One region of the Paenarthrobacter sp. NPDC089714 genome, then DNA from elsewhere that is predicted to be linked to it. Evidence: riboswitches for the same ligand, from Rfam matches in the RefSeq annotation. Region 1 holds a riboswitch; each other region holds the start of a gene.
What was found. Region 1 has a riboswitch for cyclic di-AMP ahead of ACIPY3_RS11540 (M23 family metallopeptidase). Riboswitches for the same ligand answer to the same signal wherever they lie in the genome.
Positions count from the first base shown of each region.

Region 2: another riboswitch for cyclic di-AMP. It lies ahead of ACIPY3_RS16465 (hypothetical protein); the one in region 1 lies ahead of ACIPY3_RS11540 (M23 family metallopeptidase).
Region 3: another riboswitch for cyclic di-AMP. It lies ahead of ACIPY3_RS15755 (NlpC/P60 family protein); the one in region 1 lies ahead of ACIPY3_RS11540 (M23 family metallopeptidase).
Region 4: another riboswitch for cyclic di-AMP. It lies ahead of ACIPY3_RS10125 (hypothetical protein); the one in region 1 lies ahead of ACIPY3_RS11540 (M23 family metallopeptidase).

Region 1 covers NZ_JBIVGX010000005.1:145,332-152,838, forward strand. The annotation lists gene ACIPY3_RS11525 (DUF3027 domain-containing protein) at 1-546, shown strand, start outside; gene serC (phosphoserine transaminase) at 633-1,763, opposite strand; gene ACIPY3_RS11535 (metal-dependent transcriptional regulator) at 2,063-2,758, shown strand; cyclic di-AMP (ydaO/yuaA leader) riboswitch at 2,988-3,228, shown strand; gene ACIPY3_RS11540 (M23 family metallopeptidase) at 3,233-4,063, shown strand; cyclic di-AMP (ydaO/yuaA leader) riboswitch at 4,210-4,368, shown strand; gene ACIPY3_RS11545 (C40 family peptidase) at 4,373-5,119, shown strand; gene ACIPY3_RS11550 (NlpC/P60 family protein) at 5,217-5,981, shown strand; gene ACIPY3_RS11555 (HNH endonuclease) at 6,224-6,724, shown strand; gene ACIPY3_RS11560 (NTP transferase domain-containing protein) at 6,767-7,507, shown strand, end outside.
Region 2 covers NZ_JBIVGX010000010.1:30,974-38,480, forward strand. The annotation lists gene ACIPY3_RS16455 (ArnT family glycosyltransferase) at 1-324, opposite strand, end outside; gene ACIPY3_RS16460 (glycosyltransferase) at 321-1,721, opposite strand; gene ACIPY3_RS16465 (hypothetical protein) at 1,894-2,742, opposite strand; cyclic di-AMP (ydaO/yuaA leader) riboswitch at 2,746-2,929, opposite strand; gene ACIPY3_RS16470 (ATP-binding protein) at 3,038-4,528, opposite strand; gene ACIPY3_RS16475 (response regulator transcription factor) at 4,532-5,272, opposite strand; gene ACIPY3_RS16480 (hypothetical protein) at 5,475-6,557, shown strand; gene ACIPY3_RS16485 (winged helix-turn-helix domain-containing protein) at 7,123-7,507, shown strand, end outside.
Region 3 covers NZ_JBIVGX010000009.1:77,123-84,629, reverse strand. The annotation lists gene ACIPY3_RS15785 (FadR/GntR family transcriptional regulator) at 1-729, shown strand, start outside; tRNA gene ACIPY3_RS15780 (tRNA-Cys) at 776-846, opposite strand; gene ACIPY3_RS15775 (hypothetical protein) at 967-1,455, opposite strand; gene hutG (formimidoylglutamase) at 1,494-2,444, opposite strand; gene ACIPY3_RS15765 (NCS2 family permease) at 2,518-3,960, opposite strand; gene ACIPY3_RS15760 (copper resistance protein CopC) at 4,074-4,706, shown strand; cyclic di-AMP (ydaO/yuaA leader) riboswitch at 4,857-5,048, shown strand; gene ACIPY3_RS15755 (NlpC/P60 family protein) at 5,052-5,834, shown strand; gene ACIPY3_RS15750 (FAD-binding protein) at 6,001-6,702, opposite strand; gene ACIPY3_RS15745 (universal stress protein) at 7,115-7,507, shown strand, end outside.
Region 4 covers NZ_JBIVGX010000004.1:283,545-291,051, reverse strand. The annotation lists gene ACIPY3_RS10145 (maleylpyruvate isomerase family mycothiol-dependent enzyme) at 1-587, shown strand, start outside; gene ACIPY3_RS10140 (DUF6480 family protein) at 1,624-1,866, shown strand; gene ACIPY3_RS10135 (ATP-dependent DNA ligase) at 1,943-3,004, opposite strand; gene ACIPY3_RS10130 (hypothetical protein) at 3,051-3,284, shown strand; cyclic di-AMP (ydaO/yuaA leader) riboswitch at 3,414-3,563, shown strand; gene ACIPY3_RS10125 (hypothetical protein) at 3,567-5,060, shown strand; gene ACIPY3_RS10120 (hypothetical protein) at 5,057-5,185, shown strand; gene ACIPY3_RS10115 (MFS transporter) at 5,254-6,603, opposite strand; gene ACIPY3_RS10110 (AEC family transporter) at 6,793-7,507, opposite strand, start outside.

The DNA of each region.
Region 1 (7,507 bases):
ACCAGGGAAGTTCCCGGGCGGAAGCCCGCTGAAGCCAAGGCCGCAGCCCCGAAGCCGCGCGCCGGCGTTCCTGTATGGCGCACCGGCAAGCCGGACTCCTACCTGGCTGCCGCCGTCGATGTCGCCCGCCAGGCCGTGGAAGGCATTGCCAACCGTAGGGAAGTAGGTGCGCACCTCGGAGCCAAATCGGAAGGCGACCGGGTGGTGACCCACCTGTTCGAATCGAAGCTGGCAGGTTACGGCGGCTGGCAGTGGTACGCCGTGGTGACCCGTAACTCGCGGTCCAAAATCGTCACCGTCAGCGAGCTGGGGCTCCTGCCGTCCGAGGACTCCATCCTTGCGCCGGAATGGGTGCCGTGGGCCAAACGGGTCCGCCCGGAGGACGAGAAGCCGTTGGTTGAAGAGACCGAGGAAGACGTCGCCGAGGAAACGGTCAAGGCGGGCGAAGACGATGCCCAGGTTGATGACGACGCGGATGACGATTCGGACGAGACCGGAGAGGCCGTCGAAGACGCGGACCACTCCGGCCAGGACGACCAGCAATAACTGAAGACACAAAAAGGCGCCTGCCGGGAAGAATCCTTCCCGGCAGGCGCCTTTTAGCGTTCCGGCCGTGCGGCCGCTGATGGTGTTTACTTCTTCAGTTCGCCAACCACGTAGTCGATGCTGGCGAGCAGTGCCGAAACGTCATCCGGTTCGATGGCCACGAACGTGGCGATCCGGAGCTGGTTGCGGCCAAGCTTCCGGTAAGGCTCGGTGTCCACCACTCCGTTGGCGCGCAGCACCTTGGCGATGGCCGCTGCGTCGATCGAATCATCGAAGTCGATGGTGGCGATGACGTTGGAGCGTTCCTCGGCGTTGGCCACGAAGGGCGTGGCGTACTCGGAGGCCTCGGCCCAGGAGTACACGCGGCTGGCGGAGTCCGCCGTGCGCTTGCTGGCGAAATCCAGGCCACCGTTGCTGTTGAGCCACTGCACCTGGGCGTCCAGCGTGACCAGCGTGGACAACGACGGCGTGTTGTAGGTCTGGTTCAGCATGGAGTTGTCGATCGCTGTCTGGAGGTCCAGGAAGTCGGGGATCCAGCGGCCGCTGGCCTTCACCCGGGCAGCGCGCTCCAGCGCGGCGGGGGAGAAGAGGCCCAGCCACAGGCCGCCGTCGGAAGCGAAATTCTTTTGCGGCGCGAAGTAGTACACGTCGGACTCCGCGACGTCCACGTCCAGGCCACCGGCGGCAGAGGTTGCGTCCACCACGATCAGCGAGCCTTCGTTTGCGCCGTCAACGCGCTTGACCGGAGCTGAGACGCCCGTGGACGTCTCGTTCTGTGGCCAGGCGTAGACATCCACCCCGGCCTCGGCCTGCGGCGACGGACGGGTGCCCGGCTCGGACTTGATGATGGAGGAAGCGTCCAGGAAGGGAGCCTTGTTGGTGGCCGCCGCGAACTTGGAACCGAACTCGCCGAAGGAGAGGTGCTGGGCCTTCTTCTCCACCAGGCCGAACGCTGCGACATCCCAGAACGCCGTGGAACCGCCGACGCCGAGGACAACCTCGTAGCCCTCCGGGGCGCGGAAGAAAGTGCTGAGGCCTTCGCGGACGGACCCCACGAGGTTCTTCACCGGTGCCTGGCGGTGGGACGTGCCAAGAAGGGTGGTGGCCGCGGCGGACAGGGCTTCGACCTGCTCCGGGCGGACCTTGGACGGTCCTGCGCCGAAGCGTCCGTCCTTGGGCAGCAGGTCGGCGGGAATGGTGATGCTGTTGTCGCTCACGGGTGGCTCCAATGGGTATCGGTCAAAGATGGGTCGTGGCAGGTGGCATCAACTGCTCCTTCGACACCCCAATTCTGCCTGACACGGCGCGCGGGCAGGAACCTGCGGTTGTCATAGTCCGCCACGTGGAACGGTGCAGTCCGGGAGCGCAGGAACGCGAAGGAGGATTATTCAGAGTAATTCCAAATAAGCTAAGCTGGAGAAGGCGTCATGGGGCGGCGCCGCGGGACCGACCGCCTCGTCTGGACGCGGTACGGTGGACACTACGCGAGAACTGCGTTCGAGGAGAGCTGAGCTGGATGACGGATCTGATCGATACCACTGAGATGTATCTTCGGACCATTTTGGAGCTTGAGGAAGAGAACATCGTTGCTCTTCGGGCCCGCATTGCCGAGCGCCTGCGCCATTCCGGTCCCACTGTTTCCCAGACCATCGGCCGCATGGAGCGCGACGGCCTGGTGGTCGTGTCCAATGACCGCCACCTGGAGTTGACCGAGGTTGGCCGGAAGCGGGCCACCGAAGTGATGCGCAAGCACCGCCTGGCCGAGCGCCTCCTGGCCGATGTCATCGGCCTGGACTGGGCCTATGTGCATGACGAGGCTTGCCGCTGGGAGCACGTGATGAGTGAGCGGGTTGAACGCCGGCTGTACGAGTTGCTTGAGCACCCCACCGAGTCGCCGTACGGAAACCCGATCCCGGGCTTGGAAGCACTCGGTGGACGGGCCAGCCAGATCTCCCTCAAGGGCGACGTCAACCTCATCCAGGCAATGGACGGCTACGCCACGGACTCACGGGTTGTGGTGAGCAGGTTGGCCGAACCCATCCAGGTCGAGCCTGAACTCCTGACCCAACTCGATGAAGGCGGGATCCGCCCGGGCGCGGCAGTTTCGTTGGCGCGGGTAGGGGAGTACATCTCCGTCCGCGTCCCCGGCATCGAGGGCGCGCTGGAACTGCCCCCCGAAGTTGCAGCCCACGTCTTCGTGGCGGTTGGCTGAACGTAGGACTTCCGAGGCACCTCTCCCGAAAAGGATGGGTGCCTCACTTGTGTCCCGGCCGGAGTGTCTGATCTCACTACCAGAGTCGGGTAGAACGGCGTGACCTGCAGTTTCCGCCGAAAGGTGCTAAAGGCCCACCCCGGAAAGCGGCGCTGCGAAAGATAACGAATTTATTACCGAAGGCTTTAATCCCCTATAGTTATCTACTAGCGCCGATACCAAAGCGTTACCTGATCTGGAGCCGAGCTCTGCCAGCAGATCAGGGGTGTTATCCACTACTGGCAGAGGCGGGGGAACCACCATCGGCTGCCTGAAGAAGCAGCCTTGGGGTGAAGTCCGCAGCAGCAGTGCCTACTTACGCAATTTCCTCCGGGATACCTGTGTGCCGTATGCGCTGCGTGCGGGCCGGGTCTTTGCACTCTCTGATCCGAATCCGACAGCTAACTTCGCAGGCTTTCTAGAGAGGAACAGAGTTTGACATCGCAGAACGTCAGGGGCCGCCGACGCGCGTCCGGCCCCGCTGCTGAGCTGCGGCCAGCCCGCGTCGTAACGGAGATCCGGCCGCGCGACACCCAGCGTCAGGTGCGCCGCCGTAAGAGCCCGTTGCGCCAGGTTGCCGATTTCGCCGCAGCCAGTGGCGTAGGGCAGAAAGCCGGGGTGGCCCTGGCCGCCACAGGCCTCGCCCTCACTGTCGGTCTGCCGGCCACAAGCCCCGTCATGGCCACCTCCGAGTCGGGCCAAACAGAAGCTGCCCTTGCCGTATCCGGCGGCAGCCAGCCTGAGGTTTCCGCGGAAGCTTCGGCAAAAATCGACTTCAGCCGTGCGGCAGTGGCCACCAAGGCCGATCCCGACGGCAAGCTCAAGCAGCTGCTCAGCGCCCAGTCCGTTGGCAGCATCCAGGCCAGTTCCTCCAAGGGCACCCTTGGAAGTCCGCTGGACACGCTGACAACCGCTTCTCCGTTCGGATACCGCGTCAGCCCGCTGACCGGCGGCACCGGCGACTTCCACCGCGGCCAGGACTTCGTTGCCCAGTGCGGCACCCAGGTCCACGCTGCCGCCGCCGGGAAGGTCACGTTTGCCGGGTGGCACGAGTATGGCGGAGGCAACCGCGTTGTGGTGGATCACGGCAATGGCCTTGAAACCACGTACAACCACCTGTCGTCCTTCAACGTCAAGGTTGGCCAGGCTGTCAGCCGCGGTGACGTTGTAGCCCTGAGCGGCACCACGGGCGCCTCCACGGGCTGCCACCTGCACTTCGAGGTCCAGGTCAACGGCGAAGTTGTTGACCCCATGGGCTGGCTCTAAGCAAAGTCGATGGTCGTCTCTCGCATTCGCGACACACCCCGTGACCTGAATGTGACATTCGCTTTCAACTGTTGTACCGTCTAAAGCGCATCGGCTTTTTAGGGGGCCGATGCACTTGAGTGGATTGCCTAGCTCTGCCACCACTCAGGATCCGTTCGCAAAATTCGTCTGGCAGGGGCGGGGGAACCACTTTTGGTCTTCGAGAGAAGGCCTTGGGGTTAAGTCACAAAGCTTCTCGAAGCGCGTGGCCGGATGACTCCCATCCGAATCCGACAGCTCACCTCGCAGGCATTGGGAGAGGCTACCTACGTGTCATCACGCACTACCCCTGCGCGCCACCGCGCCGAGACGGTTCACCCGTTGAACACTCTTTCGAAGGCTGTTTCAGCGAATGCCGGAACCGTTGGCCGCCAGGCCGCAGTTCTTGCCGCAGCCTCCGGCCTCGTCCTCAGCGTCGGCCTTCCGGCCCAGGCAGCGGACACCGATGTTTCCAAGGCCGAGACGAGCACGCAGCAGCTCCTCACCACCGAGGTTGTCACTGCAGAGCCCACGGCCACTGTTTCCTTCGAGAGCCCCGTCGTGGCCACCAAGGAAGCCCCGAAGGTCCAGCGTGCTTCGCAGACCACCCAGCGCTCCCAGACAGCTGGTAACCAGACCACTGGCAGCCAGGCCGCCGGCTCGCTCGCCGCACAGTCTTCCGACGCCCAGGAAACGGCCTCCAGCGCCGCAGCCTCCGGCCTCGCCGCGATCGCCTACACGGGCATCGGCCACCCCTACGTTTGGGGCGGCACCACTCCCAACGGCTGGGACTGCTCCGGCTTCACCCAGTGGGTCTACGCCCAGGCCGGCATCAGCATTCCCCGCGTCAACGCCTGGACTGCCATGAAGGCCACCAGCACGCCGCAGCCGGGTGACCTGGTCATGCAGAACGGCGGCGCACACGTAGGCATCTACGTCGGCAACGGCATGATGATCAGCGCTCTCAACCCGAGCCAGGGAACCTTGCTCCACTCGGTGGCTTCCACCGGCACGTCTTCATTCTTCACCCTCCGCTAAAACCCCGTTCGGGGTACGCCAGCATGCCCCCCAAGTGCTGGCTTGCCCGCAAACCGCGCGTGCCCCAACCGCGTGCGGAAACGAAAAGAGATTAAAAATGACCAGTGCACACAAGGTTGCACGGCACCGAGCTGAGGCCCCCAAGACCAGCTCCCTTGCCGTGATCGCGAAGGCTGTCAGCAACAACGCCGGTGGCGTCGGCCGCCAGGCAGTCGTTATCGCTGCCGCTTCAGGACTGGTCTTGACCAGTGGCGTTGCTGCGAACGCCGCCGATACCAACGTCCAGCGTGAATCCACGGCCACCACAGCCCTTGATGTCCAGGCAGTCACGCAGTCCACCATCGCTGCCGACTCCACCGTGGCCATCTCCTACGAGAGCCCGGTTGTGACCACGGTGGAAGCTCCGGCTCCCGTCGTCGAGAAGCCCGCAGCGAAAGCCGCATCCGGCTCCACGGCTACCGGCGCGACCGCCACGTTGGCAGTCGACAACTCAGCAACGGCGGCCGCCAAGGTTCCTGCAGCTTCCAGTGGCCTCGGGGCAGCCATCGCCGCTGCAGCCTACGCCCAGCTGGGAGTGACCCAGGACTGCACCATGTTGGTCACTAATTCGCTGGCGGCCGTGGGTATCAACTTCCACGATTGGCCGGCGGGCTACCTCTCCTTGGGCCGCACCGTCAGCGCCGCCGAAGCCCAGCCGGGCGACCTCGCGTACTACGCCAACGGTGGTTACGGTGGAATGGCACACATCGCCGTCTACGTCGGCAACGGAATGGCAGTACACGGTGGATGGAACGGGTCCACCACTGCACTCTTCAGTGTGAACGTCGGCTCCGGCCCGGTCTTCATCCGTGTGAACGGCTGATACAGATTCTTTGAACACCCCGCAGGAATACCTGCGGGGTGTTCCGCTTTAAGCCTCTCGCGGAGGGCCATGCAAGGTGTCCCGCACATGAACATTCGCCGACACTGCACGGGAACAGGCCAGAAAATTCGTTGATACGGCATATAAGTGCTTACCCTTATGGTGTCGATCCACAGCCCGTACATGCAGAGGGCAGCCGGCCCTCGTGCCCCTGACGGGTGCGGCCGTGAAGAGGTACGTGCATGCGCACACTCGTTCTGAATGCTGGATATGAACCGCTGGCGGTAGTCACCTTCCGCCGGGCGCTGGTCCTTGTGCTGACTGGAAAAGCTAGCGTAGTGGCCGAAGGCGGCGAACCTGTCGTCGGGCCACAGGAGATTCTGGGACGTCCGTCCGTGATTCTCCTCAACCGCTACATCCGTCCCCGGTACAACAGGATCACCGCTGTGAGCCGCCGCGGGGTGCTCCGCCGCGACGGCCACCGCTGCGCCTATTGCGGCAAGACAGCGCACACCATAGACCATGTCCACCCCAAATCCAGGGGCGGCGCGGATTCCTGGGAAAACCTGGTTGCGGCGTGCTTGAAATGCAATAACGCCAAGAGCAACCAGACGCTCGCCGAGATGGGCTGGAAGCTTCGCTTCACACCCGGCGTGCCCACGGGAACCATGTGGCAGATCAAAGAACTCGAGAAACCTGCGCCGGACTGGGACCCGTTCCTCTTGCCGGAATCCGCCGCCTGATCGATTTCTGTTGGGCTCCGGCCGTACGGGTAATCTGGGCGGATGGAGTTCAACGCCGTGATCCTGGCGGGTGGCAGGGCCACCCGCCTCGGTGGCGTGCCCAAGCCGGGATTAAGGTACGACGGCGCGAGCCTCCTCTCGCATGCCCTGGACTCCGTCCGGGGTGCTTCGCGGATTGTGGTGGTGGGGCCGCGCCAGGACGGCCTTCCGGACGGGGTACTGTCCGCGCGCGAGGAGCCCGCCTACGCAGGACCGGCGGCGGCCATTGCCGCGGGACTTGCCGTTCTTGGGGCCACTGATCCGGCACCGTGGACCTTGGTGCTGGCCTGCGATATGCCGCATGCCTCACGGGGAGTGGCTGCCATCCTTGAGGAAGTCGCGGGGCACCATGGCACCGAGGGAGCCATGGCAGTGTCTTCCGATGGCAGGCAACAGCCCCTCCTTGGCATCTACAGCACACAGGCCCTGGAACGCGAAGTCGCTGCAGCCCGGTCGTTAACGAACGCATCTGTCTTCAAGCTGCTTGCTAGGCTGAACGTGCTGGCTGTTGCCGTTCCCGATGGCTCCACGGACGACGTGGATACGTGGGAGGACGCAGCGGCCCTGGGCATTGACAACGACTTGGAGGCGGACGTGAAAAGCCAGGACGAGACACTCGAGGAATGGTGCCGCACACTGCTGCAGGCGTTTGAGCTTGAGGGCGTAGACGTGGACGTCAACGAAATCCTTGCAGTCGCCGGCGTGGCCGCGCACTCCGTGGTGCGTCCCGCGGCGCCTTTGACC
Region 2 (7,507 bases), on a different contig from region 1:
GAGCGCGGGAATCCAGAGGGAAGCCGGTGGCTTGTCCACGGTGATGGCGTTGCCGGCGTCGAGCGATCCGAAGAACAAGGCCGTCCAGTCCTTGGTGCCGGCCTGGATGGCGGCGGCGTAAAAGGAATTGCCGTAGCCCGTGGCCGCGAGGTTCCAGAGGTAGAGGAAGGCTGTCGCCACCAGGAGCCCGGCGGCGGAAGGACGGACCCAGCGAGCCTGCCGGCCGAAGGCGATGCGGTGCAAGCGCGAGTGCCGGTGGTCCGTGGGCACGGGGTTGCCGGCTTCGGTTTCGATTGCGCTGCTTGGCTGGAGGGCGGTGATCATTTCGCCGCCACCTCGTTGGTCTGGGCGGAGGCTGCCGTCTGAACTGCTTCAGCGGCCGGGACGGCGGCCGCGGCGGGTTCCGCGGGCGTCGCAGCTTGGGCCGGTTTCCGGAAGACCCACAGCCGGAACAGCAGGAACCGTGCAACCGTGGCGGTGAGGTTCGCGCCAACTACCGTCGCCACTTCAACCCAGCGGTCCGGCGTCGTGGTTCCATGCACCAGCGCGAGCGCGGTGGAAGTGAGTGCCAGCCCGATGCCGAAGACTATCAACCCTTCAAAGTGGTGCCGCGCGTGGTTGCCGCCTTGGATGCCGAATGTGAACCGGCGGTTGGCGGCCGTGTTGGCCACGGCTGTGATGATGAGGGCCAGGAAGTTGGCGAGCTGCGGATCCATGAAGCCTCGGCAGAACAGGAAGATCAGCAGGTAGGCCACTGTTGAGGCCGCGCCGATGAAGCCGAAGCGGACCAGCTGCCCGAAGAGGCTGGTGCGTGGGGTCGATTCGGAGGTCCGCGACGACGCCGGGAGCGGACCGCGGGCCAAGGCTGCGCGCAGTTCGGGGACAGGGATGCGGCCCGTGACCAGGTCGCGCGTCAAGCGCGCCATGCCGCGGAGGTCGGCCAAAGCGGTCCGTACGACGTCGACACTCGAGTTGGGATCGTCGGTCCAGTCCACGGGGACTTCGTGGACGCGGAGGCCGCAGCGCTCGGCGAGGACCAGAAGTTCCGTGTCGAAGAACCAGGCGTTGTCCAGCGTGTGGGGGAGGATCCGGTGGGCGACGTCGGCACGGATGGCCTTGAAGCCGCATTGCGCGTCGGAGAACCGTGCACCCATGAGGGTGTGGAGGAGGACGTTGTAGCTGCGGGAAACGAATTCGCGCTTGGGTCCGCGCACTACCCGCGAGTTGCGGGATAGCCGTGTCCCGATGGCCAGGTCCGAATGCCCGGAGATCAGGGGAGCCAGCAGCGGTGCAAGGGCAGCGAGGTCGGTGGAGAGATCGACGTCCATGTAGGCCAGCACGGGGGAAGGCGACGCGAGCCAGACCTGGCGGAGGGCGTTGCCTCGGCCCTTTTCCTCGAACCGCATCACCGCGATCTCGGGAAGTTCGCGGGCCAGCCGCTCCGCAATTTTAAGGGTGTTGTCCGTGCTCGCGTTGTCCGCCACCGTGATGCGGAACGTGTGCGGAAAGGTGTCCACGAGGTGGCCGTGCAGCCGGCGCAGGCATTCCTCAAGGTCCGTTTCCTCGTTGTGGACGGGGATGGTGACGTCCAGGACGGGGACTGCGGTCCGGGTGTCCACGGGAGAGCGCCGCGGCTGCCGAACGGGCAAGGCAGGAGCGGCGAAGTGCCCCGCATGGGCGGGGTTCGGCAGCGCACTGGTGGCGGGATCTATGAGCGTCATGCATCCAGAGTGGGGCTGCCGATTGTGAGGGCTTTAGGCGGAAGCTGTGACGGGACTGTGTAACTGTGGCGGGGTCTGGACATGCGAAAGCCGCCCCCGTTCCCGCCGTTCGCACCAGTTGGGGTTGGTGCGGATGGCGGGGCCGGGAGCGGCTGTTCGGAACCCTTTTGGCTTAGTACCAGTTGTTGGCCAAGTGGAAGGCGAGGGCTGCCGACGGCGAACCGTAGCGCTCCTTGATGTAGTTCAGGCCCCACTTGATCTGGGTCTGGTAGTTGGTCTGCCAGTCGGCGCCAGCAGTAGCCATCTTGGAAGCCGGGAGCGACTGGACAATGCCGTACGCGCCGCTGGAAGCGTTCGTTGCGGTGGTCTTCCAGTTGGATTCCTTTTCCCACAGCGTGTTCAGGGCGGTCATTTCCCCTGGACCCCAGCCGTAGTTGGCCAGGATGCTGGCGGCGTAGGCCTTGGCGGCTGCGGGATCGTCGATTGCCTTGGGGGCAGCGGCGGCGGCTGCAGCTGCTGCTGCCGCCTTGTCAGCGGCGGCCTTTGCTGCGGCGTCGGCGGCGGCCTTCTCGGCGGCGGCCTGTGCAGCGGCAGCCTGATCGGCTGCGGCCTTCTCTGCGGCAGCCTTGTCTGCAGCTGCCTTGTCGGCGGCGGCCTTCTCGGCTGCAGCCTTTGCGGCCGCTGCCTGGTCCGCTGCGGCCTTGGCCGAAGCTGCACGATCCGCAGCAGCCTTTTCCGCAGCTGCGTCTGAGGCAGCGTTGGCCTTCGGGTCAGACTGTACGGCGGCCTGGGTCTGCGCTGCCTGGCTCAGTTCCGGCAGGTTGAACGCGGCGTTGGCGGCCTGTCCCAGCGAAGCGACGCCGAGTGCGGCGGCAACGACACCTGCTACGACCGACATGCGGTGGCCGGCCTTGCCCTGGCGTGCGGCGTTCTTCAGAACGGCCTGCGACTTGGTCAGGGGAGCATCGTTTTCGTCGCGGTGACGCGCGGAATGGCGCGTCTGATCCTTGAATTCAGACATGTGTGATTACCTCTCAGCGCCTGCGGAGTTAGCTGTCGGGTTCGGATGAGGTCATCCGGCCGCGCGCGTAGCTGCGGCTTCACCCCAAGGGCCGGCGCAATGCCTGGCCCGGAGACTCTGGGTCCCCCGTCTCTGCCTCGATGAGAACGGAACTCCGGGAAGTGGCAGAGCTCGGCGCATCCCGGGTGTGGGCCTCTTGGGGCGACCCACCCTTTCGACGGTACAGGAGGATTTTGCTTAAGTCACATTTAGGTAACAGAGATCACGACGCCGGTGCGTCGCCTTGCCGGTTTCGTTACACCTGTTCGCTTGTCACTGAGGGGAGGCGCAAGGCGAACTCCGTGCGCCCCGGTTTTGAGGTGACTTCGACGCTGCCACCGTGTGCTCCGACGATCGATTCGACAATCGACAGGCCCAGGCCCGACGTGCCCTCCGATCCCGAACGTGCCGCGTCAGCCCGGGCAAAGCGGGAGAAGATGCGGCCTTGGAAATCCGCGGGAATACCGGGCCCGTTGTCTGTCACGGTGACCACTGCACTCCCGTCCGCGCTCAGCATGACGCCGGTGACCACAGTGGTGCCCGGATCGGTGTGCTTGCGGGCGTTGGACAGCAGGTTGGCCAGCACCTGATGAAGTTGCGTGCCGTCTCCGCGGACCGTAATGGGCTCATCCGGAAGCTTGAGCTGCCACACGTGGTCCGGGGCCATGACTTTCTCGTCAGTCACGGTTTCAATGACCAACTGTGTCAGGTCCACGTCCGTGACCTTCAAAGGCTGCCCTTCATCCAATCGGGCCAGGAGCAGCAAATCCTCCACCAGGGTGCTCATCCGCTCCGATTGGCTCTGGACGCGCGCCAGCGACTTGCGGCCATCCTCGGTGAAATTCTCAGTCATCCGCAGCATCTCGGTGTAACCCCGGATGGCTGTAAGGGGCGTGCGGAGCTCGTGCGAGGCGTCGGCAACGAATTGCCGGACTTTGGTTTCACTTTCCTGCCTGGCTTCGAGGGCGCTGGCCACGTTGTTCAGCATTTGGTTGAGGGCGTAGCCCACGCTGCCTACCTCTGTTCCGGGGTGGGAAGCCGACGGGGGTACGCGCACCGCGAGGGCCACCTCGCCGGCGTCGAGGGGCAGGCGGGAAACCTTGGTGGCCACTTCGGACAGTTGCTCCAGTGGCCGCATGGTCCGCCGGATAATGACGGTTCCGGCCAGCCCAATCAGTACCAAGCCACCGAGCGATACGAACACCATGGTCCAGACGAGGGACGCTTCGGTGGTCTGCTTGTCGGCGAGCGGCAAGCCCGTCACGATCACGTCACCGTAGGTCACCTTGACCGCCACCAGCCGGTAGTCGCCGTTGGAGAGCGATCGGTCCACGGGGCGGTTGTCCAAAGGGAGGTCCAGGAGGATCTGTTTGTCTTCGGCGGAGAGCGTTGCCCGGTTTCCTGAAGCGTCAATGAGCCCGGCGCTGCTGACGGTCGATCCGCTGATCCGCGCATTCAGGGTGCCGGCGCCCTGCCCGCGGGCTTCGAGCGGGTCCGGCCGGCCGTTCGGGTAGCTGGAGGGTGGCCTGCCGAAGTCGGTTGCGCGGCTGGACGCCTGCTCCAATTGCCGGTCCAGTTGCCGGTTGAACACCATGTCCATGGACGCATAGCTCACCACTCCCACCGCCCCGCAGATGGCAACGAGCAGCGCCATGGCTACGAGCACCAGGCGGGTCCGCAAATGCCAGGTGGATGGGTCCAGCCAGCTCCGCTGCGTCTTCCGGGCGACCCCTGAGAGTGTGGTCAAGGTTCAGTCCGCGGGCTTGATGACGTAGCCTGCGCCACGCACGGTGTGGATCATGGGCGGGTGGTTGGCCTCGATTTTCTTGCGCAGGTAGGAGATGTAGAGCTCCACGATGTTCGCCTGCCCGCCGAAGTCGTAGTCCCACACGCGGTCGAGGATCTGGGCCTTGCTGACCACGCGTTTGGGGTTCTCCATGAGGTAGCGCAGGAGCTCGAACTGGGTTGCCGTGAGGGCGATGTCCTCGCCGGCCCGGGTTACTTCGCGGGTGTCCACGTTCAGGGTCAGGTCGCCCACTACGAGTTCTGCGGTGTCCATGGCGGCAACACCTGAGCGCTGTACCAAACGGTGAAGGCGCAGCAGGACTTCCTCCATACTGAACGGCTTCGTCACGTAGTCGTCGCCGCCCGCGGCCAGGCCAACGATGCGGTCCTGTACTGCATCCTTCGCGGTGAGGAAGAGAGCGGGGACTTCCGGGGCGAACGCGCGGATCCGGTTCAGGACCTCAACTCCGTCGAATCCGGGAAGCATCACGTCCAGCACCAGGACGTCAGGGCGGAAGTCTTTAGCGAGCTTCACGGCCTCGGGGCCGTCTGCGGCCACGGCGACGGACCAGCCGGCCATGCGGAGGCCCATGCTCATGAGCTCGGCGAGGCTCGGCTCGTCGTCCACCACCAGGGCGCGGATGGGGGAGCCGTCCGGGTGGGAGAGCTGGGGAAGGTTGTTGGTCATGGAGTGCGGGGATGCCATGTGACAACTCTCCAATCTGCTGGTTTGCCGGCGCTTTGCCGGTCCTGTGAGGACCCTGTGAAGTCAACACTAGCGAGATGGGAGTCCTGAAACACGCGAATCCACAGGTCACAGGAGGGACTGCTCCTCAACACAGCTTCCGCACAGCCAGGCAGCAGACTCTGGGGCCTAAGAGGACCAACAACCCCATCTGGAGAACACCATGAACGAGCAGCAGCGCCCCGAAGACCCCACGTCCCCGGCCCCGCAGGGCACCACCCCGGGAAGCCAAGGCACACCCCAGGAAAATACCGGGCCGAAGCAGGAAGCCGCACAGCCCCGCCCCGGTGAAGCCAATCCCGGATCCTCGTGGGCATGGGGCGAGGCAGATTCCCAGAAGGGCCGCAGGGACCAACCCGGCGGCACACCGACCCCGGAAACACGGCAGGTCGCTACCCAGCCCGCCGGAACCCAGCCGTCGGCAGGGTGGGGAGCTCCGGCGTCGGGCCCTTCCGCAGCCAACAGCGGGTGGGGAGCTCCGCCGTCGGGCCCTACCGCAGCCAACAGCGGATGGGGAGCTCCGGCGTCGAACACCAATGGCTGGGGTGCTCCGCCCGCAAACGGCTGGGGCAGCTCCCTGTCCGGCAAGGACAAGGGAACCCTGCAGGGCCGCTGGACGCTCAAGCGGACACTGATCGTTGCCGGCGTTGCGGTGGTTGTCGCCGCAGGAACGGCTGCGGGCTTCTACTCCCTGGGCAACGCCGGCTCGGCAGATGCGGCAAACGTGCCCTTGGGCCAGGCCGGCGGAACCGGTGCGCAGCAAGGCGTCCCGGGACAGGGCCTCGGACCCGGGGGAACCAGCCAGGACGGGAGCGGAACGGGCCAGAATGGCATGGGCATGCCCGGCCAGATGGGCGGCATGTCGCCTGACGGCTTGGGCATGGCCGGTGGACTGAACGCCGCCATCCATTCCGAGTACGTGGTCCTCCGCGACAACGAATACGTGACCATGGCCGATCAGCTCGGAACGGTCAGTGAGGTTTCGTCCAATTCCTTGACGGTCAAGAGCTCCGATGGGTTCTCCAGGACGTATGTCCTCAGTTCGGATACAGCCGTAGCCCAAGGCACCAGGCAGCGGGGCAGCACCACCAGCAGCCTGACCATCGCGGACATCAAGTCGGGCGCCACAGTGCGGGTAACGGCTACCAAGGACGGCGACACCTACACTGCCTCCTCCGTCCGGCTCACCACGGCAACTACGTCCTCCGGACAGGGCTCGACGACGGGTTCGGGCACCACGTCCTGAGCTGCCAGCCGGACGGTGTGGCCCGTTTCTACCGCTTGTAGCAGATTCGGGCCACTAAAATCGAGACGGAGTCGAGTTGCGACTGGTCAGTAACTGTTTCAGATCGTGAGATTCCATGGCCGCAGGAGGTTGGAAAATCGCGAAGGCCATAATGCACTAATCGTCGAAGAAAGTTCACTGCATGTTCAATATTTCGGGCATCGGACGAACGGAATGGCGTTCATTTTAGGGGCCCGCTGAATTGTGATTTGAGGCACAATAGTGCCGGATGTCTCAGGATGTGGACGTTTTGGCACATTGTTACTTGCGTGTTGCCTTTGTTACGTTGCACACTTCCAATGTGAACAAGAACTCAACAGCACCTGCAGCCGCAGCAATCTGGTCCAGCACACCCGCTGGCGACGAGACCCGCTGTTGTCGAATGCAAGCCTAACTTTCCACCCCAAAGAAGTTTCAGGCATTCGCCCCCTTGCCCAACGTTGGGCGCCCCTCCCCAGACTCATTGCGGGGACAACCAGCATTCGAAGCCGCGATGACGGCTATTCACTTTTGAGGTAAGCACTCCATGTCAGTTGCATCCGGATACGTCCACATCTCTGTCCGTAACGCCAATAAGGCCGCTTCCAATGCCGGCCTGCGCCCCGGTTTCGGCAACCGTCCGGGCTATGCCCCCGGTTCCCAGGGCGCCCAGCAGGCACCCGGGTACGTCCCGCAGGGCTACAACCCCAACTCCTACGGCCAGTTGCGAGCAGTACCCACCAGCGAACCAGCGCCGATTACTGCGCCCACCCCCGTGGTTGCCCAGACCGAGCGCCTTCGCCCCGTTGCCAACGACAACGTGGCGCGCGGATTCGTGCTCTACATGGGTATTGACGAGGAAACCGCTGCCGCGGCCGGGACGTCCATTGCCAAGCTGGCCCAGGAAATCCGCGCCTATGCACAGTCCCTCG
Region 3 (7,507 bases), on a different contig from region 1:
GCCGCCGCAGCGGCCCAAATGACGGCGGCTCTTGCGCCCATGGAGCAGGGCTCCGTCGTGTCCGAAGTGGCCGAGCGCCTGCTCGCCTACTTCACCAGCGGTGATATCGCGCCGGGCACACGGCTGCCGGCCGAACGCACGCTGGCAGCGTCGTTGGGTGTTGGACGCTCGGCCATTCGCGAGGCCTTGGCCGCCTTGGAGATTCTCGGCATCGTCATCGTCCGGCCGGGTTCCGGGACGTACCTGCGCGACGGCGTCTCCGAACTCTTGCCGCGGACGCTCAGTTGGGGCTTGATGCTGGGGGAGCCGCGCACGCGGGAACTCGTTGAGCTCCGCAGCGGCCTGGAAGTGCAAGCCGTGGAGTTGGCCGCCGGGCGGGTCACCGACGAGGCCTTGGAACGCATGCGCGCCAACCTCGATGCCATGGAGAGGAACCTCGATGACCTGGCAGCTTATGTCGAAGCAGACGCCGCTTTCCACCGCGAGATCGCTGCCGCCTCCGGAAACATGGTCCTGGAGGAGCTCCTGCAGAGCATCCGCTCCCTGCTGAGGATCTGGGTGGACCGCGCCCTGACGGACGAAGGCCACGCAGAAGCTGCCCTCAAGGAACACACGGCGATCTATGAAGCTTTGAAGGCCCGGGACGTTGACGCTGTCACCCAGCAGATGCGCTCCCATATGGTTACCGCATCCCGCCGGCTCCTCGCAGGCTTCGACGCCGCGCAGTAAGACTTCCGCCGAGTTGCCAACCCGGCGAGGGCCACGGACCCATCAGACGTGGTGGCGGGATTCGAACCCGCGTGCGCTGCTTTGCAGGCAGCTCCCTGGCCTCTTGGGTACACCACGTGCCAACGACACTAGGTTCGGCCGGGGTAGCCAAGCAAAGTTCTTTGCTCCGGTTTTCGCAGGGCTACGCAGCCTGACGCCCGGGCTACGTCGCTGGTCGCCGCACTACGTCACTGTTTCCTACGGTTGCGTGGCATGAAGCATGCGCCCCCGCCATGACCTTCCCGCCAGTTTGGCCACGCCGGCGCCGATCAGGAGCGTGAGGATCGCCGCCGCGGCGTGCGTGTAAAGCATGAGGTCCCCTGCGTGGATGGGGGTGCCGCCGGGCGCGGGAACGGGCAGGTCTTCCGGAATCCGGCCGGTGCCGTGGAGGTGGTCCAGGGAGCCGAGCCCGGGGATGGAACCTCCCAGCGCGTCAAAGCCAAAGAACAGCAGCTGCTGCGTTGCTCCGGAAACCAACAGCAACAGCAGCGGCCCGTGGATCCAGCGGGAAATGAGCTGCGCGCCCAACGCCGCAAGGGCCACGAAACCAAGCAGTACCGGGATGGCCGGCGCGCTTCCGCCGGAGACAACGTGGGCAGCGAGGCCAAGGGCAACCGCCACGGGCCCGGAGACCCAGGTCCATTTGTTCTGGACAGTCCACTTGTCCTGCACAGGAGTTGCGCCCATCCACACAGGCTATGCGCAGGATGGCCGCAAGGAAACAGCTAGGCCAGGAGCGTGTTCACCAGCCGGGCCGCAACCTTGGCGGTACGGGAGTCGATGTCGAACTCAGGGTTCAATTCAGCCACGTCCAGGTGCAGCAACGCGCCACTCGCGGCAACCTGCTTGCAGACCGCGCTGATCACCGGCAGCGGCACGCCATACGCGGCCGGGGCACTCACGCCCGGCGCCACCGCGGCGGGCAACACATCGAGGTCGATCGTCAGGTACAGCACGTCGATCCCGGCCAGGAAGTCGGCCACGAAGGTCTCCACCGCTTCCGGTGAGCAGTCTTCGTCCAGCAGGTATTTCACGCCGAGCCGGTCCGCGGTATCGAACAGGGTCCGCGTGTTGTTGGGTTCGGAAATACCCACGACGGCGTACTGCAGTTCGCGCCCCGCGGCGGCCTCCTCCTGGGCCATCTGGAGGAACGGGGTTCCGGAGCTCGGTGTCGGCTCATCCCGCAGGTCGAAGTGGGCATCGAGGTTCAGCACGCCCAAACGTTTTCCGCTGCGCACGGCCTCCGATCCGGCAACGCCCAGGTAGCTGGCAAACGCGGTCTCGTGCCCGCCGCCCAGCACCACGGTGAGGTTGCCGCCGTCGAGCAGTCCCGCAATGGCGCGTCCTGCCCGCTCCTGGCCTGCTTCCAGGGCGTCGCCCTCGACCACAACGTCGCCGGCGTCGAAAACGTCGCGGTCCAGGTGGAAGGCCAAAGGACCCAGCGCGGCACGGATCGCGGCCGGAGCTGCGGCGGCACCCACGCGCCCTTTGTTGCGCTTCACGCCGGCGTCGCTGCAGAAACCAAGCACGACGGCGGGGCGCGAGGCGGCTGCGGCGGCCTCCGGAGCATGGGGAGCCACGGCCTGCCACCACCGGCGGTGTTCGTCGCCGTCGCCGTCGAAGCGTCCGGTCCACGGCCTGGGGGTGGTGTCTACGGTGAAGGCGCTGGTTTCCATGCTTAAAGCACACCGGACCCGGACTGCCAAAGCCAGCAGTTCCGCGTCCGGAGTGTCTGAAATACCGGAATGCCTATTTCACGCCCAGCAGTTCCTCAACGGTGCCAATGCCGAAGAACAGCAGGAACGCCGCTGCAACAGCCCACATGAGCGGGTGCACTTCGCGGGCGCGGCCCTGGAAGGTACGGATCAGGACGTAGGAGATGAAGCCCGCCCCGAGGCCGTTGGCGATCGAGTACGTGAACGGCATGAGGGCGATGGTCAAGAACGCCGGGATGCCCACGCCCCAGTCCTGCCAGTCGATCTTGCCCACCTGGGACACCATCATGAAGCCCACCACCACCAGCGCGGGGGCGACGGCTTCGAACGGAACCAGGTTGATGAGCGGCGTGAAGAACATGGCCACCAGGAACAGCGCACCGGTCACGATGGACGCCAGGCCGGTCCGCGCACCTTCGCCGATGCCGGCTCCGGACTCGACGAAGATCTGGTTGGACGAGACGGACGCGCCGCCACCAACAATCGCGCCGAGGGCGTCCACCTGGAGCACGCGGTCCACGTTGGGGATGTTGCCATGCTTGTCCACGGTTCCCGCCTCGTTGGCCAGGCCCACCATGGTGCCCATGGCGTCGAAGAAGATGCTGAGCAGGATCACGAAGGCCAGCAGGGCAGCGGCGATGAAGCCTAGATGTTCAAAAGCGCCGAAAGGGTTCGCCTTGCCGATCAGGGACAGGTCCGGAGCGCCCCATTCCGAGAGCGTCGGTGCCACGAGGGACCAGCCGCGCGGGTTGACGTTCTTGCCGTCGAAGCTCGGGCCGATGTGCAGGGTGAATTCCAAAATCGCCGCCAGCGCGGTGGATACGACGATGCCGATCAGGATCGCGCCGCGGACCTTGCGGACCACCAAGGCGATGGTCAGGATCAGGCCGACGGCGAACACCAGTGTTGGCCAGCCCATGAGCTTGCCGTCCACGCCGAGTCCCAGGGGAACCGTGGTTCCGGCGGCGTCGGGGATGCGCCGGACGAAACCGGCGTTGACCAGGCCGATCAGGGCAATGAACAGGCCGATGCCCACCACGATCGCGGTCTTAAGGGCTTCCGGGACAGCTTTGAACACAGCGGTGCGGAAGCCCGTGAGGACCAGGATCAACATGGTGAGGCCGGACAAGACCACGAGGCCCATCATGTCCGGCCACGTCAGCCCCGGGTGTGAAGCGACGGTGACGGCAACGAAGGCGTTCACTCCCAGGCCCGTGGCCACGGCGAACGGGTGCTTGGCCCAGGCTCCCATGAGGATGGTCAGGATGCCCGCAACGAACGCGGTGGTGGCTGCAACTGCCGTGAAGCCCAGGGAGGCTCCGCTGGAGTCGGCTCCGGAGAGGATCAGGGGGTTCAGGACCACGATGTAGCTCATGGCAAAGAAGGTCGCGAACCCGCCCCGGATTTCCCGTGAGTACGTGGAACCACGTTCGGAAATCTTGAAGTAGCGGTCTATGGCAGAACCTTGTTTAAGCATGAAGGTCTCCGGGGATCGGGTGAGTGTGCTCTCAAATCCTATGCCCGCGGCTACGGGGCGCCCGGACGATTCGCCTAGTCTGTAAGGAAGCCAACATTAGGAGAAACCGCCCCATGCGTACCATCCGCCCGCTTCTGGCCGCCGTCGTTGCCGCCCTTGCCTTCGCCTCGGCGGTACTTTTCGGTGCCGCCCCCGCGTCCGCGCACGACGTCGCCGAGTCCACCACTCCGGCCAACGGAGCCACCGTGGCGGCAGTCCCGGCGTCGGTCTCCATCACCTTCAACAACCGTCCGCTGGCCATCGGTTCCGGGGTGACGGTCACCGCGGGCGGCGAAAACTGGGCTGACGGCGCCGTCGAAATCATCGACAACCAGGCAGTCCAAAAGTTGCGCCCGGGAGCGCCGGCCGGCGAGTACACGGTGGTGTGGCGCGTGGTCAGCTCCGATTCGCACCCCATTGAGGGCACCTTCAAGTTCACGGCCACCACGGGAAGCACGACGGCGGCAGACGGCTCCGCGGGCGCCTCGCCGTCCGCTTCGGCCTCGGGAGCGGTGGTTCCGAGCGCAGGAACGGCAGCTCCGGGGACCGGCTCCGGCGAGTCGGCTCCGGCCGCCTCCCAGCCCTTCCCGTGGAGCATTGTGGGCCTCGCCGTGGTGGCAGTCGGCCTGGTGGTTTTCCTGGCTGTTACAGCCCGCAGGAAGTTGGCCGCTTCCAACGAGGCCGAGGGCGATAATTCCGCGGAATGACGCGGTTTTCTACATACCTGCGAAAATCTCGAAAGGGTTACCGCGACACGCGCAAAGCCAACTCCTCGTTACTCAAATGTGACTTTGGCGTGATCATCCGTTACGGTAGTACCTGTGCCCGATCCCTATTTGGGGCACTTCCGGCCTGATTGCCTAGCTCTGCCGCAGTCCGGAATCCGTTCGCAGACAAACCTACGGCAGAGACGGGGAACCCATTTTAGGCCGCCATTGAGCGCGCCTTGGGGTGAAGTCACGAAGCTTCCGCTGAACAGCGGGGGATAGTGACCGGGTGACTCCCATCCGAATCCGACAGCTAACCTCGCAGGCATCGGGAGAGGCTTTTTCATGTCTTCACGCATTCTTCGCGGCCGTCGTAAGGCGGACATCGCACGTCCCAATCCGTTCATCTCCATCTCCAAGGCCGTTGCCAGCAACGCTTCGGGCGCTGGCCGCCAGGCAGCCGTTATTGCTGCGGCTTCCGGCCTTGTCCTGACCGGCTCCATTGCCGCCCACGCTGCCGAGACCCCCGCACAGGCCCCGGTCCAGCGTGACTCCAGCCCGGCGACGGTTGCCGAAACCGTTGCGGAGACCCCCAACAAGGTGGTCACCGCAGCTGCAACTGCCACCATCAACTTCGAGCGCCCCGCGGTTTCCTCCGTGGCAGCTCCCGTGATCGAGAAGCCGGCCCCCGTGGCTGCGGCTCCGGCCAAGAAGGCAACCACTGCGGCTGCCACCACGGCCAAGGCTACCGTTGCAGCTACCGCGGCTGCTCCCGCCGCCGCGGCTCCTGCAGCAGCAGCACCTGCCGGGAGTGTCAACGCAGCCATGGTTGCTTCGGCTTACGCCCAGATCGGCATCATGCAGGACTGCACCGCCATGGTGGAGCGCGCACTCGGCTCGGCAGGCATCCCCGTGGGTGACCTCGCTCCGATGCAGTTCCTGAACTACGGCAAGGTAGTCAGCGATCCCCAGCCCGGCGACATGATTGTCCAGTCCGGCCACGTTGCTATCTACATCGGCAACGGCCAGGCCATCAGTGGCGGCATCAACGGCAACCAGACCGGCATCCACCCGATCAGCTGGCTGACCGCAACCGGCCCCATCACGTACGTACGCGCTGGCGCCTAAGCTTCACGCTTAAACACCAAGGCCGGCACCTGGGAGAGATTGCTCTCCGGGTGCCGGCCTTTGGTTGTTAAGGGCTAGCTGGGGACTCAAGGTCCCGGCACGTCGCTGCTCGCTGCGGCGGGGGCAGGACTGGTCAGACTGCCGAGGTACTGGCCTTGCCGGGTTTTCAGGCGATCGCGATGCCCGGTCCTGCCGGGAGCGCCACCTTCGACGAGATGGCCTGTCCCACTGCCTTTGCCTGGCGGAGCACTTCCTTGGGCGTAGGGGTGATGAGCTCTCCGACGCCAACAAGGTGCATCCCCACCGCCCGCATGGCTGCCACGAGGTTCTGCCCGATCGCGATGCCCAGTTCGGCCAACATCCGGCGCAACTGGCTTTGGGCGCAACGCGTCACAACGATGTGGTCCGCCAGGAGGATGCCGCTGGCCGTGTGTACGGCCCATTGTCGAGGTGCCGGCTCGAACGGGGCGAGGCCCGCCGTTGCCAGGCCGGGGACGCCGATGCCGGGAGTCGAAAGGTCCGCCACGCTCCGCTCGCCGAGTTGCAGGCCCTGGCTGGCTCCCAGGAAGTCCAGGCGCACCGCCTTGGTGGTGCTCCGCACGTCGAGCTGATGGCTGGCTGCGTAGTTCCGCAAGTGCCGGAGGATTTGGTTGCGTTCCAGCATGGCCGCGGGGTCGGCAGCATCGCAGCGCTGCAGCATTCCCGTGTGGACGGAGGGACCGGATGTGGACAGGGATCCAAACCCGTCCACCACAATTGAGCCAACGCCGTAGCGGCTGAGCTCGCTGGCCACGGCCAGGCCGGAAAGCCCGGCTCCAATCACCACGGTGGTGGTGCGCTCTGTGCCGGAATCAGGCGTGAGTGACACTGCTTGGTTCCTCCTTGACGTGTGTGCCCGAAGGCATCGCGTTGTTTCGCGTCCAAGCTCCCCCAGCGTCCGCAAACAAATGGCCGGGTGTGTCCTGGAACACGCTTGCCGGCCATTCGGTGACTCGAACACTACAGAACTTTTGGGGCCGTGGATAGCCTCAATGGCAGCGTGTTTTTACTTGTTCATCCAGAGTCCGGCAACCACACCTGAAACCGAGCCCGGACCGTTATGCGGCGGGCGAAAAGTCGCCTTGATTCGGCCTTGGCAACCGAGAATAGTGGGCAGTGGAAGGGGATGCCCTGAACTTCTCCTTCCCCGGATATTCGCACCAGGCCGGGCGTGTCACCTTGCGGGTGAAACCTCTGGCAGAATGACCGGAACAAAAGCAGCAGGTGGAGAGGCGGGCCCCATGGACCAGCACGGCAGTCACGTTGAAGAACCCCGGAGCGGCGACGGAGAAGCCGTTGCACCCGGTGGAATCGTCGTCGGAGTAGACGGCTCGGAACACGGTCAATGCGCTTTGGTGTGGGCGGCCCGCGAGGCTGAACGCCGCCAACTTCCCCTGCATATCGTCACGGCCTATTCAGTGCCGATTTTCGCGGCCTCCGGCCTGGACGGCGGTTACGCCACCGTGGACGATTCCGTCATCCGCGAGGGTGCGGAAGCAATCGTCAAACAGGCCATGGACAAGGTGGCCGGCTATGACCTGGACGTGGATGCCTCCGTGGAGAATGGAGATGCCGCCGGGGTGTTGCTGGACCTTTCAACCGAGGCCGCATTGCTGGTCTTCGGAAGCCGGGGC
Region 4 (7,507 bases), on a different contig from region 1:
TCATCAAGGACCTGGAGCCATTGCACGGTCCGCTCTGGAACGCTGAATCCCTATGTCCAGGCTGGAGCGTCCATGATGTGCTGGCACACCTGATCGACTCCGCCAAGACCACTCGCCTGGGGTTCGCCCGCCGGATGATGGCCGCCCGCTTCGACTTCGACCAGGACAATGCCGTAGGAGTAGAGCGGGAACGGGCGTCCGATCCACGCCATACCCTGAAGTCCTTCCATGCCGTTGCCGCCAGGACCTCCGGACCGCCGGCTTCGCTGGCCACCCGGTTGGTGGAAGCGTTCGTGCATGGCGAGGACATCCGCCGCCCGCTGTCGATCAGCCACAGTTATCCTGCCGAGCATGTGGCCACAGCGTTGGACTACCAACTGAAGACCACCACCAAGATGGGCGGCGGCAAGGAGCTCGGAGCAGGATGGCGCCTCGTTGCCACGGATACCAGCTACGCGCGCGGCGAGGGCCCGGAAGTGCAGGGACCCGCCATTTCGCTGCTCCTCGCCGTCTCCGGGCGCGCCATTGCAGGCAATGAACTGACAGGCCCGGGCGCGGACGTTTTCCTGCAGCGGGCGCGGGGGTAAGGCGCTGCGACCTAGCCTGGACGCGCGGCGAGGGTTCCAGGAACTCGAGTGGTTGATTCGAGCCATCCGGCGAGGTTCCGGTCCAACATCCGAGCCAGCTTCAGGCAAGCCTCGTGGGCCTGCTGCACGGTGAGCCGATGCTGCTGACCGGGGAGCGGAAAGCCAGCCACAAATGGCTCATGGTGGGCGGCCCTGTTTCGTGCGGCATGGACGATCGTGACGACTCCCAATGTCCAGGTCCTTGTGAATTTCACGCCGTCGGCCGAAGCCACTGATCTTCCACCTCGAAATGCCCTGTTGAGGCAGCTATTCCAAAGAAGCTCATGCGAAGCCCGAAATCGCTGTGGTTCCCGCCCCACATATCCCCCCGGTTCCAAGAGTCCCTTCCAGAAGCCAAACATCAAGCCTGCTATGAGGTGGCCGGAAGTGCGCCGCCCCGGCGGCAATTTCGACCAGGCCTCGGCCAACTTGTTCCGGCTCGGGCCATCCAGCCCAATATCTGCCGTGTACCAGAAACCCCCGTAGGCAAGCTCCAGTTGCTTGGCCATAGCGTTCCTCACGGCAACTTCCACGATTGCGATGTCGGCCAAAAGGGCTGCCGAAACGTCACGATCCCAAATATAGAGCTGTCTCGCCAGCGAGTGATCGTAAGAGGCAGCGGCCATGTACGTTGCCGTGCGGACTGGGGTGATGGCCTCGTCGAGGGCGCGGCTGTGGGCGCCGTTGGACCAAGTTTGGGCATTGGTCAGTACTCGGCGCTCCTTGCTAGACTGCAGATGAAGTCCCCGGACCCGCCTCTCTGGACATGAGCCATGATGCGGCCGGGGTTTTTTGTACGCCCATTCCAGGTAAGCGGCCGAAACAGAACTCTGCAAAAACCATCTTTTCCACAGGCCTCTCACTCAACGGGAAAGACTTTGAGCGCGGGGAACGGCCTGCTGACCGTGGCGCCGGGCTGCCCTTGTTGGGCGCCGGTCCCGAGGCTAGGCTGACAGGGCAAAGCAAATAATAAGGTTACTGAAGAAGAGGTTTGGCTATGACGAGCTACGACCCCGAAGACGACCCCCAAACGTTCGGCGTTTCCGGCGCCGCTGAACCGGACAGCATCCACGAGGATCCTGATATGCGTAAGGACGAAGACCAAGACCCCGCAGCCTCCTCGAATCCGGATCCGGAAGACGGCAACATCACCGGACTGGAGCCGGGCGGCGGAGTACCTCCGGGAGAAACCCCTCCCGGAGAAGGCAGCATGAGCGGCGACCAAGGCCACCAGGAGTAACCGCTCCCACATCAGTCGCCAGGCAGCTGTTCCTTTATTGGGCAACGTCGAGACAGCGGCTTGGCGGCGATTGGCGTTATTTCAGCCGCAGGATCTCGCCCAGATCGTAGTCTGCGGGTTCTTCCAGCTGCGAGTAGGTGCAGCTGTCAGGGGTCCGGTCCGGCCGCCACCGACGGAATTGGGTGGTGTGCCTGAAACGGTCGCCCTCCATGTAGTCGTACGCCACCTCGATCACGAGTTCGGGGCGCAGCGGCACAAAGGAGAAGTCCTTACCGGCACTCCACCGGCTTTGGCCACCGGGCATCCTGGATCCCCCGGCGGACTCCTGGTTGGCCCATTCGCCCCACGGATGCTCGGCGAACTCCACCTGGTACGGCTCTAACTCCGCCACCAGGGCTTCCCGCTTGGCCATGGGGAACGACGCCACGACGCCCACATGGTGCAGGCGGCCCGAGTCGTCATAGAGCCCCAGCAACATGGACCCCACAACCTTCGCCGTTTTGTGCCAGCGGAATCCGGCCACCACGCAGTCTGCCGTCCGTTCATGCTTCGTCTTGAACATCACCCGCTTGTTCGGCTGGTAGGTGCCGTCGAGCGGTTTGGACAGCACGCCGTCGAGCCCTGCTCCCTCAAGTTGCACGAACCATTCCTTGGCACGATCAAGGTCGGTGACCGCGGGCGTGACGTACACGGGCGGTTCGGCGTCGGCGAGCGCCTCTTCCAGTGCGGCCCTGCGCTCGGCGAAGGGCTGTCCCGTCAGGTCGTCATCCCCCAGGGCGAGCAGGTCGAACGCTACCAACGAGGACGGCGTCTTCTCTGCGAGCATCCGGACGCGGCTGTCGGCGGGGTGGATGCGCTGCTGCAGGCCATCGAAGTCCAGACGGTTGCCGGAAATGAGGATAATCTCACCATCGATCACGCATTTCTCCGGAAGGTTCTTCTGGAGCGCGTCCACGAGTTCGGGGAAGTAGCGGGTCATGGGCTTCTCGTTGCGGCTGCCGAGGACGATCTCGTCCCCATCCTTGAAAACGATGGTCCGGAAGCCATCCCACTTGGGTTCGTAGTGCCCCACATCGGGGATGGTGGGCACGGACTTGGCGAGCATGGGCGAAACGGGCGGCATCACAGGCAGGTCCATAGATCATGTCTACCGGCCAGTACATGCTCAAAGCTAGTGTTGATCCATGGATTTGTTGGCCGTGTTGGCTGCCGTTCTCTGCGGACCCGCTCTCGTTGCGCTCCTTTGGATCTGGACGCGGCGCAGGGGCACTAAGCGCCCGGTGAAACGCGCGGCCCTGGCAGGCGTCCTCGGCATCGTGGACGAGATCTACCGTCCCGAAACCCACCAGGCGCACCAGATACAAAAGGTCCAGCATGAATTGCCGTCTCCGGCTCCAGCGCCCAAGGGTAGGCGATAAGGCCACCTCGAAACCTTGGACGTTCCGTCCGTTACATTAATGTGACTTTACTTCCCTGCTCCTGTACGGTCGAAGGGCGACCCTGATCTCCGCTGGGCCGCTTCCGGGCTGACGCCGAGCTCTGCCGCATCCCGGAATCCGCCAGATCCGCGGCAGAGACGGGGGACCCAGAGTTCCCGGGCCTGAATTCCGCAGGCCCTTGGGGTGAAGCCGCCACGTGCGGCCGGACGGCCTCGTCCGAACCCGACAGCTAACCTCGCAGGCGTTGAGAGGCAATCACCCATGTCCCCAACCATGGATCAGCCGCGCCGTGCCCAGGAGGCCATCGAGCGCACCAAGCCATCCGGACGCCGTCGGGCCCAACCCAGCGGACAGTCCCCCACCAGCGTTGAAAGCACGACGGCGGCACCCGCCACTGCTGTCAATCCCACCCCGCCTGCGCCCACCGCGCCCATGACGCGCGCGGAGCGACGCGCGGCCGAGCGCGAGGCGGCCGCCCAGGCTGTCATTGCGCCGGAAGCTCCCGCCTCCGACGATGCTGCGGCTCCTGCCTCAGCCCAGGAACCAAGCACGATCGCGGACGATGCTCCGCGGACCGCGTCGACCACACCCGGGCCGCCGACGTCTGCGATCCCCGTGGTAAAGCCGGCCGAGCCTGCCTCCGACGAGGAAGCTGCTCCTGCGACGGCCGCCATTCCGGTGGTACAGGCTGCCGAGCCTGCTTCTGAAGCCGAAGCTGCTCCCGCAACGACGGCTATTCCGGCGGTGCAGGCCGCTCCCGCGACGGCCGCTATCCCCGTCGTGCAGCCCGGCGAGCCCGAACCCGCGACGGCGGCCATTCCGACGGTAGCGGCGCCGGTGATCGGCACTTCCCAAGCCCAGCCTGCACCCAGTACTCAGCCGAAGACTGCGGCGCAGATTGCCGCTGCCGCAACGGCCTCCGCGGGCTTGGCGAGCCGGCAGGCTGCTGCAGCCAGTGCAGCTGACGACTCACAGCCGCGCCGGGCAACCACCTTCCCGGACAGGGCCACATCAGCCGGCGCGGCCTCGTCGGCTGGCACCGGCAAGTCGGTCACGGCAAGCAAGTCGGCCTTCGGTTCGTTCGGGGCATCGTCCTTCACCCGGGAACCGCATGCCGTCCTGACCAAGGCCGCTTCGGTGAAGACAATGGGCCAGCGCATGGCAGTAGTCGCCGGAGCCCTAGGCCTGGTCCTCACGGTTGGCACGGTCAGCCAGGCCCTGGATCTGCCGATCTTCGGGCAGGACAACCAGTCCCAGGAAGCCAGCGGTTCCAAGGGCACAGATGACAGCGGCCGGGCAGCCACCAAGGCCTCCCCTGGACCCACGCCCTCCTACACCACGGCATCCTCAACGTCCGCGGCCGCCACAGCGGAAGCCGGGCAGCCCTCAGCCGACCCGGCACAACCCGCAGCCGAGGCACCTGCCGCCGCGCCGGCGTCGTCCGCGGCTGCTCCCCAGGTTTCGCTGGCAGCCCCACAGTGGGTACCGTCGGCTGCACCTTCGGCTGTTGTCCCGGTGCCCGGCGTAACCTCGCCGGTCCCGAGCCAGCCCGCTCCGCCGTCGGACACCGTCACGGCACCAACGCCGACCCCCACCACTACTCCGACGGTCACCCCGACGCCGACGCCCACCCCCACCGAGACGTCGAAGCCGAGGCCGAGCAACAGCCCAAAAGCAAGCAGCGCCCCGGCAACCAGTGAGCCCACCCTGAATGTGGACGGCTTGCTGGACCTTGCAAAGGAGGCGCTGAAATGAGCACGCGCATGCCTCGGACCACCACGCACATCGGCTGGCACGGCCGCTATTGCAGCAGCAGCCGGACGGCTGCCTTCCGTCGCCGGATGGGCCGCTGGAGCTGCCAGCGCTTGCGGCGCGCGTAGCATCGGCATCAACAAATGAGGCAGCCACCCGCGCGGGTGGCTGCCTCATTTGTTGTGTCCAGGGAGAGTCAGGCGGTGTGGAGTTTGTCTGCCGATCGGGCATTGCCGTTCTCCGCCGGGGCGTCCGTGTCCTTCTTCCGCTCCCGCAGGAAGTAGACCAGCCCCGCGGCCAGGAGCGACGCGGCGGCCAGGGCGTAGAGTCCGGGGATCACACTGCCGGTCTGCTCCTTGATAACGCCGAAGCCAAACGGTGCCACGAAACCGCCAAGGTTGCCGAGTGAGTTGATGATCGCGATGGCCGGAGCCAGCACGGCCGGGTGGAGGCCTGACTGCGGAATGGTCCAGAACAGCGGCGATGCACTCTTGAAGCCCATGGCCGCGATGGCCAGGAACACCAGCGCAAGAACGGGCGTCGCCACCGCGGCGGCAAAGGTCCCGACGGCGGCAATCAGCAGGGCGACCACCAGCAGGGGCCGCTTGGACCTGGCTTTGTCCTGCAGCTTCGCGGCAAAGTACATGGCGAAGACGGCGCACACCCACGGAATCGCGGACAGGAATCCCACGCTGAGGTCAGTGGTGCCCGGGATCTGCTTGACGATGGTGGGCAGCCAGAACGTGTTGGCGTAGATGGACAACTGGACGGCAAAGTAAATGCCGCACAGGAGGAGGATCTGCGGGTTCAGCAGCATCTTCCAGCGATTGACTTTCCCCTTGCTGGTCTTGGTGTGCTGGGCATCTTCGTCGGCGATGGCCTGGGCGAGTGCCGTCTTCTCCGCGGCGGTGAGCCATTTGGCGTCTTGGATGCGGGCGTCGAGCAGGAAGTAGACAATGCAGCCAACAATGACGGAAACCATGCCTTCGAAGCCGAAGAGCCACTGCCAGCCGCGAATTCCCAGGACGTCGTTGAGGCTCAGGAGCATGCCCGCGATAGGACCGGACAATGCCGCGGCAACTGAGGACCCGGCGATGAAGACAGCCGTAGCCTTGCCTCGCTGGCCGGCGGGGACCCAGCGGGCGAAGTAGAAGATCACGGCGGGGAAGAATCCCGCCTCGGCCGCGCCAAGAAGGAAGCGCAGCACGTAGAACATCATTTCGTTCTGAACAAAGGCCATGAGGAAGGAGACGATGCCCCAGCTGATCATGATGCGCGTCAGCCAGATCTTGGCGCCGTATTTCTCCATCAGCACGTTGCTGGGGAGCTCGAAGATGGCGTAGGCGATGAAGAACAGGCCGGCACCGAAGCCATAGGCCGCTGCGCCGATTCCGACATCCGTATGCAGGTGTTCCTGGGCGTAGCCGATGTTTGAACGGTTGAGCTGGTTGCAGACGAGCATGACCAGCATGATGGGCAGCACACGCTTGAAGAACTTCTTGGTTGCGTGGGCTACATCCGTGACGGCGGCGTCAACAGATTGCATGGGATAAATCCTCTTTGACTAGGTAAAGCTTTTCGCGATCCATGGCCGTTGGGGAGGGCCTGGGATCGGCTGGGGCAAGGCGACTTGTGGTGCCTGTCATATGACCTACGTCAACTTTAGGACGGGGTCGCGATGCGCGTCCAACACAGAAAATGCATCAATAGATACCTTCAAGGCATCAAAATGCCTTCAGCCCAACAAGGCTGCCACCACTACCAGGGCGCCCACACAAAGGACCGTGGTGCAAAGAATGACATCGCGGGCCACGACCGTCCCGCGGCCATACGGAGAGGCGAAGAGAAAGACGTTTTGTGCCGTGGGCAGGGCAGCCATGATGACGCTGGCCAACAGGTGTTGTCCCTCAAGGCCGAAGAGGAACCTACCCAACGCCCAGACGATGACGGGCATTCCGGCGACCTTCAGGAGCGTGGCCACCACAGTCTCAATGCGGCCATCACCCTTCTGCAACGGCGCCTTTCCGGCCAGCGACATGCCGAAGGCCAGCAGGACCATGGGCACTGCGGCGCCAGCCAGCATCTCTATGGGCTTCTGCACCACGTCCGGAGCCTGCCAACCGGTAAGGGCCACCACCACGCCGAGTCCGGAAGCAATGATCATGGGATTCGTGACCGGTTGGAGCACCACCCGTTTCCAGACGATTTTCTCGCCGGCAGCCAGACCCAGGACGGTGACGTAGAACGGGGCAAGCACCAGAAGTTGGACCAGCAGCACTGGTGCAACGTGCTGGGCCGTGCCCACGGCATAAAGGGACACGGAGATGCCTATGTTGTTGGCGTTGGCGTAGCTGCTGGCCATTGCACCAACTGCTGTCTCCGCTGCCGGGCGGCGAAAGAACAGGAAGCTGAGCAGGCAATAGAGAATTCCTACCGCAGCAGCGGAGAGC